DNA from 2 places in the Micromonospora sp. NPDC003944 genome. Region 2 is predicted to be linked to the other one. Evidence: riboswitches for the same ligand, from Rfam matches in the RefSeq annotation. Region 2 holds a riboswitch; the other holds the start of a gene.
The links. A riboswitch is a leader RNA that binds a small molecule or an ion and turns the genes downstream of it on or off. The one in region 2 is predicted to bind ZMP and ZTP.

Region 1 (7,065 bases), on a different contig from region 2:
TGGGAAAGCCCAACCGGGCTACTGGTTTGCCCGCTCGGCGGCGCGGACTGCGTTGCGGAACAGCATCGCTACCGTGGTCGGGCCGACCCCGCCTACCCGGGGCGTGATGGCGCCCGCTACCTCGGCGCACGCTTCGTCCACGTCCGGCAGGAGGCGCCGCCCGTCGTAGCGGACGCCGGCGCCGATGACGACGGCGCCGGGTTTGACGTGCTCAGGCTGCACGATTCCGGGTACGCCGGCGGCGGCGACGAGGATGTCGGCGCGGCGGGTGTAGCGGGCCCAGTCGGGCACCCCGGTGTGGACGACGGTGACGGCGGCGTTGGCGGTCGGGCGCTTCTGGGCGAGCAGCATTGCCAGAGGGCGGCCAAGGGTGGCACCTCGACCGAGGATGACGACCTCACGACCGGCGACGGGGATCTCGTAGTACGCCAGGAGCGCTTCGATGCCTGCCGGGGTGCACGGCAGTGGGCCGGGCAGGCCGACGGCGAGACGCCCCATGTTCAGTGGGTGCATGCCGTCGACGTCCTTGTCCGGGTCGATGGTCTGCAGCGCCGCGTCGTAGTCCAGGTGCCCCGGCACGGGGTACTGCACGAGCAACCCGTGCACGGCCGGGTCGCTGTTGAACCGGGCGATGGCCTCGTGCAGCTCGGCCTGGGTGGCGGTGGCAGGCAGGTGTACGTGCGGGGAGGCGAACCCGAGCGCGGCGGCCTGCCGCTGCTTGATCGCGATGTAACCGGCGCTGGCGTCGTCGTCGCCGACCAGGATGGTGGCGAGGCTCGGGATGATCCCGCGACCGCGCAGGTGCTCGGCTGCGGCGGCGGTCTCGGCCAGGACGGCTTCGGCGACTGGTGCACCCGGCAGGAGTCGGGCCGCGCCCGACGGGGTGCGCTGCTCGGTGGATTCGTTGGTCGTGGTCATGGCGGCTCCTCGACGCAGGCGCCCAGGCGGTCGACGCCCGCGAGAGGCTCCCCGATGGTTCCACCATCCCCGTGCCGCCAGTCGCCGGTGGTTCGATGATGCCGCATCACCAGGGCGGTTGCCCAGTCGCGCCGGCGGGTCCGGCACCGGGGGAGGTGCCGCCGACGGAGTTCGGGGCTCAACCCGCTGGCAGCAGCGGGCGCATGAAAGTCCGCTCGTACCGCACGACACAACCCGAGTCGTCGCGGATGCGGTCCGCCGCGAGAAACTCCGGGTCACTGCCGAACCGGGCGCGGTAACGCTCGTACGCTGCCAGGCTCTCGAAGCTGAACAGCGCCTCGGCCTTGTCGCTGGCGCCCTCGGCGGGCAGGAAGTAGCCGTGGTGCACGCCACCGTGCTCGGCCACCAGCCGCATCCATGCTCGGGCGAAGTCCTCGAACGCCCCGATCTGCGCGGGATCGATGGTGTAGTGCACGACGCAGGTGATCACGGCGTCACCCTACGGGCCGGCGGTCCGGTAACACCCGTGCTCCGCTCTACGAAGAAGGGTTGTGACGGCACGAGAGAGGACCGCCTGTGAATGAGCCCAGCCCAGCCGACGACGACATCTCCGGCATCGGCGCGGATCCGGCGGCCTTCGAGGTCTTCTACCGGCGGCACCTGGAGGCGGTGGGCCGGTTCGTGGCGCGACGGGTCGACGACCCGCACCTCGCCGCCGACCTCACCGCCGACGTGTTCCTGGCGGTGATCGAGTCGGCGGCCGGCTACCGGCCGGACCGGGGGAGCCAGATCGGCTGGTTGTACGGGGTGGCCCGCAACGTCATCGGCGACGAGCGGCGTCGGGCGGCCCAACGGCTGCGGGTGACCGGCCGGCTGGCCGGACGACGCGACCTCGGGCCCGATGACATCGCCCGCATCGAGGAGCGGATCGACGCCGAGTCGGTGGCCCGCCGCACCTACCGGGCGTTGAGCGAGCTGCCCGAGGGCACCCGCACACTCGTCGAACTCGTCGCCGTGGACGGCCTCACCGTCGCGGAGGCGGCCACCGTGCTCGGGGTGTCACCGGTCGCCGCCCGGGTCCGCCTGCACCGTGCCCGCCGCGTCGTCCGCGCGGTGCTCGCCCGCCCGGTCACCACCCTCGCCTGATGAGACGGAGATGACGATGAACGAGACCGAACGATCGCCGCAGGGTTTCGAGGAGCAGCTTCTCCGGGATCTGACGGCACACGTGGCCCAACGGGCCGAGGTGGCGTCGGCGGCCCGACCCGCCGGACGCCGTAGCCGGTTCCTGCGCGGTTGGCGCCTCGCCGGAGCGTTCGGGCTGGCGGTGACGGTGACCGCCGGTGCGCTTGCGGTCCAGACCATGCGGCTCGGCCACCAGCCGCCGCCCACGGCCAGCGCGTCGGAGATCTTCCACCTGGCCGCCGACGCGGCCCGGCAGCAGCCGGAACTCACCGCCCGCCCCGACCAGTACGTCTTCACAGAATCCCTGGCGACGGTCCGTGACCTGCCGGACAGCGGTCCGTACCGGACCATCCGGAACCAACTGTGGCACTCGGCCGGTGGGGTCGCGTACACGCAGGGACGGTACCGACCGGAGGCCGATCCGAACGGGTGGAGTGAGCGGAGGGTGCTCCGCATGGGCGATCCCGGCGACCCCGAGAAGGAACTCGACGCATTCCAGCCGCCGGCGTACCACGGTGGGCTGCCCACCGACCCGGACGAGCTGCTCCGCTACCTCCGGGAGCACCCGGTCGACCTGCACCTCCCCGAGGGAGCCGACGAAGAGGCCGTCTACGGGGACGAGAGCATGGCGTACACCACCGCGCGGTCGATGCTCGACGGCTACGTGCCGCCCCGCGCGCTCGCGGCGCTGTACGAAGTGCTGGCCCGGGAGCCTGGAGCGACAGTCATCTCCGGCGACGTGGTGGACGCCGCCGGCCGGCACGGGGTGGCGATCCGGATGCCCGGTGTGATCGGTGGCAACGTGGACCTCATCTTCGATCGGGACTCCCACGTCTACCTCGGCACCCGCAGCTCCGTGATTCGCAACGGCAGGGAGTCACTGGAGTCGGCTGTCGCGCTCCTGCGGGTCGCCATCGTCGACCGGCCGGGCCAGCAGCCGTGAGCGAGCCGGTCAGGGCTTGGCGAACAGCGGGCCGTAGTTCGAGCGGAACATCTGCTCGCCGAGGCGACGCATCACCGCGTCGCGCAGCGCGGGCGGCAGCCCGGTGGCCTTGTCCCGGCGGTGGGTCTGGCCGAGCACCCAGTCCGTACGCGGGCGACGTCGTGCCTCGAAGGAACGCACGGCGTCGGTGAGGGTGTCGGCGCTGGCCAACGACGACGCGAGCACGACCGCGTCCTCCAGGGCCATCGCCGCGCCCTGGGCCATGTTCGGTGAGGTGGCGTGGGCGGCGTCGCCGATCAGCAGCACCGGCCCCCGGGACCAGGAGTCGAGCACGACCTCCTGGTTCGGCCCGGCGTGCAGGGTGCTGTCGTCGTGGTCGAGGGCCTTGACCATGGTGGAGGCCGGCTCGGTGAACGTGGCGGCCAACTCGTCGCGCCAGCCGGGCCGGTCGGCCACCGGGCCGTCGTTGTAGTAGCAGTACGTCTGCTCGGCGCTGATCGGGATGGTCAGGAACTGCCTCCCGCGCCCCAACTGCACCGACCAGAACGGCTCGTCGTCGATGCGGGGAGCGACCCACCGGTACGCGTACTGCCCGAGGTCGCGGGCGGCCTGGCCGTCGAAGGCGAGCCGGCGGACCGTCGAGTTCACCCCGTCCGCGCCGAGCACCAGGTCGTACCGATCGGTGCTGGTGTCGTCGAACTCGACGGCGACCCGGTCACCCTCCCGGACGAGTGCGACCGGCTGGCGGCCCCAGCGGATCGGGGCGTCGCCGACGCCGTCGAGCAGTGCCCGGTGCAGGTGTGCGCGGGGCGACGACACGCACGGTCCGACGCCCCGCCACAGCGCGGCCACGTCGATGTCGAAGAGACGACGCCCGCGCTGGTTGGCGCTGCGCTGCCGGGTGATCTCCACTGCGACGTCGGCGACCGGCTCCCGCAGGCCGAGGACGTCGAGCATCCGGGTGGCGTTGCCGGTGAGGTAGATGCCGGTGCCGGAGTCGGTCGGCCCGGGTGCCCGCTCGACCACGTCGACCGTCGCGCCCCACCCGCGTAGCGCGGCCACCGTCGCCAGTCCGGCGACACCACCACCGACGATCAGTACCCGGACATTCGTACCCCGCACGACACGTTCCTCCTCGTTGCGCAGGCCTGTTGAGCTGCTGCTCAGTGGTTCGGCCGACGCAGCACTCTAGAAGGCGGGTGAGTCGGCGCACGGGAATGGGGGCTGAACGACCGAGGAACGGGCTGCGACGATGAGGGCATGACGACCGCTGAGGCGTACACCACGTTCGGCAGCCGCGAGGCGCGCGGGGTGTCGCCCACGTACGAGCGCCTGGCACAGGCCGTCGCCCGCGACGACGACCTCCTCGCCCTGCTCGACGGGGTGCCGCCGGCCAAGCGACAACCGAACCTGCTGTTCGGCGTCGTCCGCTGGCTCGGTGGCCCGGTCGACGACCCGGTCGCCTTCCACGACTTCGTGGTGACGCACTGGCCCGCCGTCGAGGCGGAGTTGCGCGCCCGGGCCACCCAGACGAACGAGGCGGGCCGGTGCGCGATCCTGTTGCCGCTGCTCGCCGCGTTGCCGCAGCCCCTCGCCCTGCTGGAGGTCGGGGCGTCGGCCGGGCTGTGCCTCTACCCCGACCGGTACGCGTACCGCTACGGCGATCATCGGCTGGGCTCCGGTGAGCCGGTCCTCGACTGCGTGGCCGACGGGTTGGTGCCGCCGACACGCGTACCCGAGGTGGTGTGGCGGGGTGGCCTGGACCTCAACCCGCTCGACGTGACCGACCCCGGCGACGTGTCCTGGTTGGACGCCCTGATCTGGCCGGAACACGCCCACCGGCGGGCCCGGCTGCGGTCTGCGGCGGCGGTCGCCGCCGCCGACCCGCCGCTGCTGGTCCGCGGCGATCTGGTGGACGACCTGCCGGCGCTTGCCGCGCGGCCTCCGGCCGACGCGACGCTCGTGGTCTTCCACACCTCCGTGCTCTATCAGGTGCCGCAGCCGCGCCGGGACGCGTTCGTCCGGCTGGTCCGCGAGCTGCCGGGGCACTGGGTCGCGAGCGAGGGGCCGGAGGTGCTCCGGTACGACGGGCTGCCGGACCCGCCGGACGACGCGCTGCACAACGTTCTCGCCCTCGACGGCAAGCCGCTGGCCTGGACCAGAGGCCACGGCCAGACGATGACCTGGTTCGGCTGACACCGCCCAGCCGATCGGCGGCCACGCCGCCCAGCCGGCCGGGTCAGCTCAACGGGCCGGCTCGGGCATCCGGGCGCGCAGGGCCTGGATGAACCAGTCCACCGCGGGCGCCGTCGCCTCGCCTGTCGACCAGCCGTTGAGCACCGCCAACAGGTCCAGGTAGCGGTCCCGGCGGGGGTCGTTCGCCGGCACCAGCCGGTCGAGCAACCGCTGACGCAGGGCGGCGTCGTCCGGGTGACCGTGCAGGCTCGCGTACCGGCCGGTGACGGCCGCGACCACCGGATCGGCGTCCGGGGTGGCCGGGTCGAGGCCAGCCGCGAGGGCGGGCGCCACCGCGTCCCGGACCACCGCGACGGCGTCCGGGCGGGGCAGCCCCGGCACGTCGTGGTCGGCGGCGTGCTGCCGTGCCAGGTGCCGCATCCGGACCAGGAACTCCGGGTCCCGGCACAGCTCGGCCAGCTCCAACCATGCCTCGACCTGCTCCGTGCTCGGGTCGTCGGGAAGCTCAGGTGTCATCGAGACGATCACACCCGGGTACGCGGGCTGGTCGCCGAGGCCGGCGAAGACGCTGCCCAGGAAGCCGGCCACCAACTGCACCCGCTCGCGGCCGGTGAGCTGCGCCAGCCGGTGCAGCTCGTCGACCTCGGCCGGGCCCGACCCGCGCCGCGCCGCGACGGTGAGCACCGCCTGGCGTAGCCGCAGCACCCTGATCTGCACGGCCAACGCCTCGGCGTGCGCGGCAGCCACCTCGTGCAGGGGCACCTCGTGGTTCACCACCCGCCGGATGGTGGCCAGGTCAACGCCGAGGTCACGCAGCGTCCGGACCAGCTCCAACCGGGCCACGGCGGCCGGGCCGTACCGTCGGTAGCCGGCCGGGCTCCGGTCCGTCGGTGGCACGATCCCGCTGTCGGCGTAGTACCTGATGGTCTTGACGCTCAGGCCGGTCCGCCGGGCCAGCTCGCCGATCGTGTGGAACGTCTGCCCGCTCATGCCCCCACCCTCGTGTCTCCCCCCGGTGGAGACTCAAGCCGCTGCGGTCAGCGGGCCCGCTCGTGGCGGAGCAGGACCACGCCGTTGCCGAAGACCCGGCTCTCCACAAGTCGCAGACCGGTCGGAGTCTCGGCGTCGGGGAAGAGCCGGCGGCCCCGACCGACAAGCACCGGGTGGACGTAGATCCGGTACTCGTCGATCAGGTCGTGCCGGGCGAACGTCGCGGCCAGGTCGGCACCGCCGAGCGCCAGGTCGCCGCCCGGTTGGGAGGTGAGCTTGCGGACCTGCTCGACGTCGACCTCGCGGGCGATGGTGGCGTTCCAGTCGACGTGGTCGAGAGTGCGCGAGTAGACGACCTTCGGCATGTCCCGCCAGATGCCGGCGAACTCGCGCTCCGGGCCGCTGGCCGTCGGGTCCTGGTCGGCGGTCGGCCAGTAGGCGGCCATCAGCTCGTAGCTGACCCGGCCGTTGAGGAACCCGCCCATCGGGGCGATCACGTCGTTGAAGTGCTGGTGCAGCTCCTCGTCGACCTGGTGCCAACTGATGTCGCCAGCCGGGCCCTCGAAGAACCCGTCCAACGACACACTCATCTGCACAACGATCTTCCGCATCGTGCCCCTCCGTACGCGTCGACAGGTGTCGACCCCGATCATCGTCGGACCGTACGACGAAACGACAGTCCGCCGCGACGGCCCGGCACGGATATACCTGGCGGCGGTCCCCGTCCCTAGACTGCTGCGGTGACCGGAGAGCGGAAACCCCTGGCCAACCGGCCGCTCACCGAGCCGCACCCGTCCCGGTTGCCGTCCGACCACCCCGAACGGGCCCGGATC
Region 2 (7,065 bases):
AGGAGCGACATGGCCCTGCACCCCGAGGTGGCGGCGTACCGGGCGGCCCGCGCCGCCGCCGGCACCCCGCCGCTGTACGCGCAGACCCTGTCCGAGGCGCGCGCCGCGGACCTGGCCGCGATCCGCGCCGGCACCGGCGCGGTCGAGCCGGTGACCGAGGTACGCGACGAGCGGTTCCCCGGCCCCGCCGGGGAGCTGCCGCTGCGGGTGTACCGGCCGAGCGGGTCGGGTCCACTGCCCACCCTGGTCTACTTCTTCGGTGGTGGCTGGACGCTCGGCAGCATCGACACCGCCGACGGCATCTGCCGGCGGCTCGCCAACGCCGTGCCCTGTCAGGTGGTCACCGTCGGCTACCGCCTCGCCCCGGAACACCCGTTCCCGGCGGCGGTGCACGACTGCCACGCCGCCACCTCGTGGATCGCCCGGCACGCCGACCGGCTGGGCGTGGACCCGAGCCGGCTGGCGGTGGGAGGGGACAGCGCCGGCGGGAACCTGGCCGCCGCGGTCGCCCTGCTCAGCCGTACGGACGGCCCTGGGCTCGCCGCGCAGCTGCTGGTCTACCCGAACACCGACGCCAGCGGCGAACCGGTCGGCGACGACGACCCGACGCTGTTCAACCGCCGCTCGGTCGCCTGGTACCGGACGCACTACCTGGCCGACCCGGCGCATGCCCGGGACCCACTGGCCTCGCCGCTGCTCGCCGACGACCTGTCCGGGCTGCCGCCGGCACTTGTGGTCACCGCCGAGCTGGACCCTCTCCGCGACGAGGGACAGCGGTACGCCGAGCGGCTGCGCGACGCCGGCGTGCCCACCCGGTTGGACCACTATCCGGGAATGATCCACGGGTTCTTCGCCATGCCGGGGGCCTTCACCGACGGGCGGCGGGCGCAGGAGAGCGCCGCGGCGTTCCTCCGGGAGCGCTTCGGGCTGCTGGCTGCGAACGGGCCGGCCGACGCGGACGGGCCGGCTGGTTTCGTCGAGCGGGCGGCCACGGGCGCCCCGGATGAGCCGGCCGACCCCGCTGTGCCGGCGGCCACGAGCGGGCCGGTGGCGGGCGATGGGTGAGCAGACGCTTGCCGACCCGCCGGCCGTGTCGCTTGCCGACTACGCCGAGCGGGCCCGGGCCGTGCTGCCGCCGGACGTGTGGGACTACCTGGCCGGCGGTAGCGCGTCCGAGGTGACCCTCGACGCGAACCGGCGCGCGCTGGACCGGGTCGCGGTGCTACCCCGGGTGCTGCGCGGGGTCGACACCGTCGACCTCGGCACCCACCTGCTCGGCCGCCGGTACGCCATGCCGGTCGGGGTGGCGCCGATGGCGTACCAGCGGCTGGTACACCCGGACGGGGAACTGGGCCTGGCGGCGGCGGCCGGCGCGGCCGGAATCCCCTACCTGGCGAGCACGCTTGGCAGCACACCCATCGAACAGGTCACCGGGGCGGGCGCGGACGTCTGGTTCCAGCTCTACTGGCTGCGCGACCGGGCCCTCGTCCGCGACCTGCTGGACCGGGTCGTCGCGGCCGGCTGCCGAGCACTTGTGGTCACCGTGGACGTCCCGGTGCTCGGCCGACGCCCCCGGGACCTGCGCAACGGGTTCCGGCTGCCGGCCGAGGTGGTCGCCGCGAACCTTCCCGACGGTCGCGACGCGCTGGCACACTCCGGTGCGCCCGGGGTGTCCGCGATCGCCGCGCACACCGCCGCGTCGTTCGCCCCGGCGCTGCGCTGGGCGGACCTGGCGTGGCTACGCGAGCAGGTCGACCTGCCGCTTGTGGTCAAGGGGCTGCTGGACCCGCGTGACGCGATCGAGGCGGTACGCGTCGGCGCGGACGCGGTGGTCGTCTCCAACCACGGTGGGCGGCAACTGGACGGCGCGCCGGCGAGCGTCACCATGCTGCCGGAGGTCGTCGACGTGGTCGGGGACGGCTGCCAGGTGCTGCTGGACAGCGGCATCCGGGGCGGCACCGACGTGCTGCGGGCGCTGGCGTTGGGCGCGGCCGGGGTGCTGGTCGGCCGGCCGCTGCTCTGGGCCCTCGCCGTCGGCGGTGAGCCCACCGCCCGGGACGCGTTGGCGCTGCTCGTCGCCGAACTGACCGACGCGCTCACCCTGGCCGGCTGCGCCGATCCGGCGGCGGCCGGTGAGCTGCGCACCCTCCGGGTGGGGTGAGCGGTGACCGCCGCCGAACCTGTCGACCTGACCGTCGCCGACCTGCACCCCGCGCTGGGAGACCCGGCGCTGACCTCGATGAACTTCCTCAACGAGGTGTCCGAGCGGTACCCGGCGGCGGTGTCCCTCGCGGCCGGCCGGCCGTACGAGGAGTTCTTCGATCTCGCCGCGGTGCACCGGCACCTGGACACCTTCCACCGGCATCTCGTCGACGACCTGGGGCACTCGCCGGAGCAGGCCCGGCGGCTGCTTCTGCAGTACGGCCGGACCAAGGGCATCGTGCACCACCTGATCGCCCGCAACCTCGCCGTCGACGAGGGGATCACCGTCGACCCGCAGGACGTCGTGGTGACCGTCGGCTGCCAGGAGGCGATGTTCCTGGTGTTGCGCGCGTTGCGGGCCGGTCCCACGGATGTGCTGCTCGCGGTCGCCCCGACCTACGTCGGGCTGACCGGGGCGGCCCGACTGGTGGACCTGCCGGTGTGGCCGGTCGCCGGTGGGCCGTCCGGGGTCGACCTGGCCGACCTGGCCGACCAGCTGCGCCGGGCGAGGTCGGCGGGTCTTCGTCCGCGCGCCTGCTACCTGATGCCGGACTTCGCCAACCCGTCCGGCGTCAGCATCGACACCGCCCACCGGCGACGGCTGTTGGACCTGGCCACGCAGGAGGACCTACTGCTGCTCGAGGACAACCCGTACGGCCTGTTCCACAGCGAGGACGGGCCGCGCCCACCCACCCTCAAGGCGTTGGACACCGGGCGGCGGGTCGTCTACTTCGGTTCGTTCGCCAAGACCGTGCTCCCTGGCGCGCGGGTCGGGTACGTCGTCGCCGACCAGCGGGTGGCCCTCCCGGGCCGACGGGTCGGCCCGCTCGCCGACCAACTCGCCATGATCAAGAGCATGGTCACGGTGAACACGTCCCCGATCGCGCAGGCGGTCATCGGCGGTCGACTGCTGGAACACGGGTGCAGCCTGGTGGCCGCGAACACCCGGGAGCGGTCCGCGTACACCGGGAATCTGCGCCACCTGGTGGCCGGCCTGGCCCGGCGGTTCCCGCCGGGGGAGGACGGCGCGGCGGCGGTGCGGTGGACGGTGCCGGCCGGTGGTTTCTTCGTCGTGGTGACGGTGCCGTTCCCGGTCGACGACGCGTTGCTGGACCGTTCGGCGCGTGACCACGGGGTGTTGTGGACGCCGATGGCGCACTTCTACGACGACAGTCAGCCGGTGCACGCGCTGCGGTTGTCGGTGAGCGCGGTCACGCCGGAGCAGATCGACGTCGGGCTGGACCGGCTCGCGGCGCTGATCACCGACGAGGTGGCACGCCGGGCAGGTTGACACACCGCGTTCATCGGATGGCAATGCGCGACGACCCGCGTGTCGCCGTCCTGGGTGGACGGTCATAATAAGCCGCATGGTTGCCTGGGAGTACGCCCTGCTCGTCCGTCGCTATCAGGGACAGGGCCGCAATTTTCACGTCTCGTTCGTCTGGTACGCGCCGGACGGGTCCCGCAAGGACATCACCGCCTACGGGGACACCGCCATCGCGCACCTCAACCGGGCCGGCCGGGAGGGGTGGGAACTCGTCTCCGCCGCCGAGGACGTCAACAACGTCCAGGGCAGCACCGAAGTCCACCGCTACCACCTGAAGCGCCCCATGGCCTGACGCCCTGCCGGCCCCTGCCCCTGCCCGGCTCCCTTGTCCCCCTCGTCCCCCTCGTCCGCGTCGATCATGGAGTTGTGGTGGTGGACGAAGGTCGCCACCCGCCCTGATTCGGGCACCACAACTCCATGATCGACGCGAGAAGGTCGGGGTCAGCCCAGGTCGACGGTGGGGTAGAGGGGGTACGCGGCGAGCAGGTCGGTCGCCTGGCGGGCCACCTTGTCGGACAGGGCGGGGTCCAGGGTGTACTTCGCCTTCGACGGGGTGCCGTCGGCGTTGGCGCCGGCGGTGGTCTGGGTCAGCACGGTGTGGATCAGCTCGGCGGTCTGGTCCATCTCGGCGGTGCCGAGGCCCCGGGTGGTCAGCGCCGGGGTGCCGATCCGGATGCCGGACGTGTACCAGGCGCCGTTCGGGTCCTGCGGGACCGAGTTGCGGTTGGTGACGATGCCCGAGTCGAGCAGCGCCTGCTCGGCCTGCCGGCCGGTGAGTCCGTAGCCGGACACGTCGATCAGCACCAGGTGGTTGTCGGTGCCACCGGTGACGAGCGTCGCGCCCCGGCGCAGCAGCCCCTCGGCCAGCGCCTGCGAGTTGTCCACGATCCGCTGGGCGTAGTCGGCGAAGTCGGGCCGGCGGGCCTCGGCGAGCGCGACCGCCTTGGCGGCCATCACGTGCGGCAGCGGACCGCCGAGCACCATCGGGCAGCCGCGGTCCACCTGGTCGGCCAGCTCCGGCTGGCAGAGCACCATGCCGCCGCGCGGGCCGCGCAGCGACTTGTGGGTGGTGGTCGTGACGATGTGCGCGTGCGGCACCGGGTCGAAGTCGCCGGTGAACACCTTGCCCGCCACCAGGCCGGCGAAGTGCGCCATGTCGACCATGAAGGTGGCGCCGACCGAGTCGGCGATCTCGCGCAGGATCCGGAAGTTCACCTTCCGGGGGTACGCCGAGTAGCCGCCGACGAGGATCAGCGGCTTGAACTCCCGGGCGGCCTCGGCCACCCGGTCGTAGTCGATCAGGCCGGTCGCCGGGTCGGTGCCGTAGCTGCGCTGGTCGAACATCTTGCCGGAGATGTTCGGCCGGAAACCGTGGGTGAGGTGGCCGCCGGCGTCCAGCGACATGCCGAGCATCCGCTGGTTGCCCAGCTCGCGGCGCAGCGCGAACCAGTCCGCCTCGGTGAGGTCGTTGACCTGACGGACCTGGGCCTTCTTCAGGGCGGGGGACTCCACCCGGTCGGCCAGCACCGCCCAGAACGCGACCAGGTTGGCGTCGATGCCCGAGTGCGGCTGCACGTACGCGTGCGCGGCGCCGAACAACTCCCGCGCGTGCTCGGCGGCGAGCGCCTCGACGGTGTCGACGTTCTGGCAGCCGGCGTAGAAGCGGCGGCCGACGGTGCCCTCGGCGTACTTGTCGCTGAACCAGTTGCCCATGGCCAGCAGGGTCGCCGGGGAGGCGTAGTTCTCGCTGGCGATCAGCTTGAGGGACTCCCGCTGGTCGGTCAGCTCGGCGCCGATCGCGTCGGCGACCCGCGGCTCGACAGCTCGGATCACCTCGAGGGCGCTCCGGAATGCGGTGGACTCGGCGTTGCGGGACATGCGACCTCCAACAGACGTGCGGGAAGGCCCAGGCGCTCGGCAAACGTCCACGTGACGAGGCCGCTCCCCGATGGTTCTCCATCCCCACGCGCCAGTAACGGCCTGGGCCGATCCTACCGGCCCGGGCCCGGCCGCTCGGTGCGCCCTCCGGGAGGCGACCCCCGCCGATGTGGTTGGGCCCCGCGTCGCGGGGCACGCGGTAGGTGACCACCCTGGTGACCGGGGCTTCAAGCGGGATCGGGTACGAACTGGCGGTGCAGTTCGTCGAGCACGACCTCGACCTGATCATCGCCGCCGAGGACGACGGCATCGAGCCGGCGGCTCGGAAGCTGCACCGCGACGGTGGCCCCCAGGTCTGGTCGGTCCGCGTCGACCTGGCTCGCGAGCAGGGCGTGACGGAGTTGGTCGCCGCCGTCACCGCGACCGGTCGCCCGTTGGAGGCGTTGGCCCTCAACGCCCGTCCCCGCCTCCGCGATCTTGCACTTTCTGTCGCGACAAACAGCACTAAATATCGCTAACCAGGAACAGAAAGTGCAAGATCGCGTGGGCGTGGGCGTGGGCATGGGCGTGGGCTTGTCTGGGCGGTGCAGGACGAAGGGCCCGGCTTTCGCCGGGCCCTTCGATGTGCTGCGGTGGGCTCAGGCGGTCACCGCGTCGAGCGCCTTCTTGATCGCCTTCGGTGCGGTGGGGGTGCGTGGCGCATCCGCGCGTAGCGCGAGCATCTTCTCGCCGATCTCCTGGAGCTGCTTGCGGCCCAGCGCGTCGCGGACCTTGGGGAACCACTCCTGCTCTTCCTCCTCGACGTGGTGGCTGACGTTCTCGATCAGCACGGTCGTCTTGGCGTTGAACCGCTCGTCACTGGCGTCCATGCTGGCCAGCTCGGCGCAGAGCACGTCGGCGACGTGGTGTTCCTCGTACGACTCGAGGATGTCGTCCTCCAGGTCGGGCAGCAGCCGGCGGACCTCCGGGTACATCACCTCGTTCTCCAGGTAGGTGTGCACCGTCAGCGCTTCCAGGATCTGCTCCACCAGCTTCTGCCGCTGGCTCGCCGGCCCCTCCTCCGCGTCCTGGAAGGCCTTGAACAGGCGGCGCATTTCCTTGTGGTCCTCTTTGAGTAGGACGATGGCATCGGTCGACACCGGTATGACCTCCCTGAACAGTCTCGGCTGGTGTCGTTCCGGTACCCCGACGACCATTGCGGAAACAGGTGAAACCGCCTCAGACCATGGCCAGGGTTCGGGGGATCTCGTCGAGCAACTCCCGAGCCAGGAAGCCGATCCGGCCGTAGCGGGGGATCAGCCGTTGGCCGCTCACCGAGTGCGCGAACGAGCCCCAACAGGCCGCCTGGGCCGGGTCCGCGCCCCGGGACAGCAGCCCCGCCAACAACCCGGCGAGCACGTCCCCGCTGCCGGAGGTGCCCAGCCCGGCGTCGCCGCTCTCCTCTCGCCAACCCCGTCCGTCCGGCGCGGCCACGTGCCCGTACAGCGACACGACCGCCTCGTACCGGGTGGCCAACTCGGCCGCCTCGGCGTCCAGGTCGTCGCCCGGATCCCGTCCGAGCAGGTGCTTGGCCTCGGTGACGTTGGGCGTGAGCACCACAGGCCGACCCGAGCCGACCAGCAGGTCCGGTGCGTGGCTGAGCGCACCGAGGGCGTACG

Region 1: it holds a riboswitch for ZMP and ZTP, as region 2 does, so the genes downstream of both, ACWER9_RS30545 (bifunctional 5,10-methylenetetrahydrofolate dehydrogenase/5,10-methenyltetrahydrofolate cyclohydrolase) here and ACWER9_RS28760 (glycine hydroxymethyltransferase) in region 2, are expected to answer to the same signal.

What each region holds. Positions count from the first base shown of each region.
Region 1 is NZ_JBSGIV010000107.1:113-7,177, forward strand. It holds gene ACWER9_RS30545 (bifunctional 5,10-methylenetetrahydrofolate dehydrogenase/5,10-methenyltetrahydrofolate cyclohydrolase) at 19-918, opposite strand; ZMP/ZTP riboswitch at 932-1,013, opposite strand; gene ACWER9_RS30550 (NIPSNAP family protein) at 1,097-1,408, opposite strand; gene ACWER9_RS30555 (RNA polymerase sigma factor) at 1,495-2,064, shown strand; gene ACWER9_RS30560 (CU044_5270 family protein) at 2,075-3,046, shown strand; gene ACWER9_RS30565 (FAD-dependent monooxygenase) at 3,056-4,168, opposite strand; gene ACWER9_RS30570 (DUF2332 family protein) at 4,307-5,242, shown strand; gene ACWER9_RS30575 (MerR family transcriptional regulator) at 5,291-6,232, opposite strand; gene ACWER9_RS30580 (dihydrofolate reductase family protein) at 6,280-6,843, opposite strand; gene ACWER9_RS30585 (DUF5522 domain-containing protein) at 6,973-7,065, shown strand, end outside.
Region 2 is NZ_JBSGIV010000085.1:8,646-15,710, forward strand. It holds gene ACWER9_RS28735 (cytochrome P450) at 1-2, shown strand, start outside; gene ACWER9_RS28740 (alpha/beta hydrolase) at 10-1,065, shown strand; gene ACWER9_RS28745 (alpha-hydroxy acid oxidase) at 1,058-2,161, shown strand; gene ACWER9_RS28750 (aminotransferase-like domain-containing protein) at 2,165-3,493, shown strand; gene ACWER9_RS28755 (hypothetical protein) at 3,561-3,821, shown strand; gene ACWER9_RS28760 (glycine hydroxymethyltransferase) at 3,971-5,407, opposite strand; ZMP/ZTP riboswitch at 5,427-5,516, opposite strand; gene ACWER9_RS28765 (SDR family NAD(P)-dependent oxidoreductase) at 5,611-5,925, shown strand; gene ACWER9_RS28770 (hemerythrin domain-containing protein) at 6,046-6,546, opposite strand; gene ACWER9_RS28775 (NAD(P)H-hydrate dehydratase) at 6,626-7,065, opposite strand, start outside.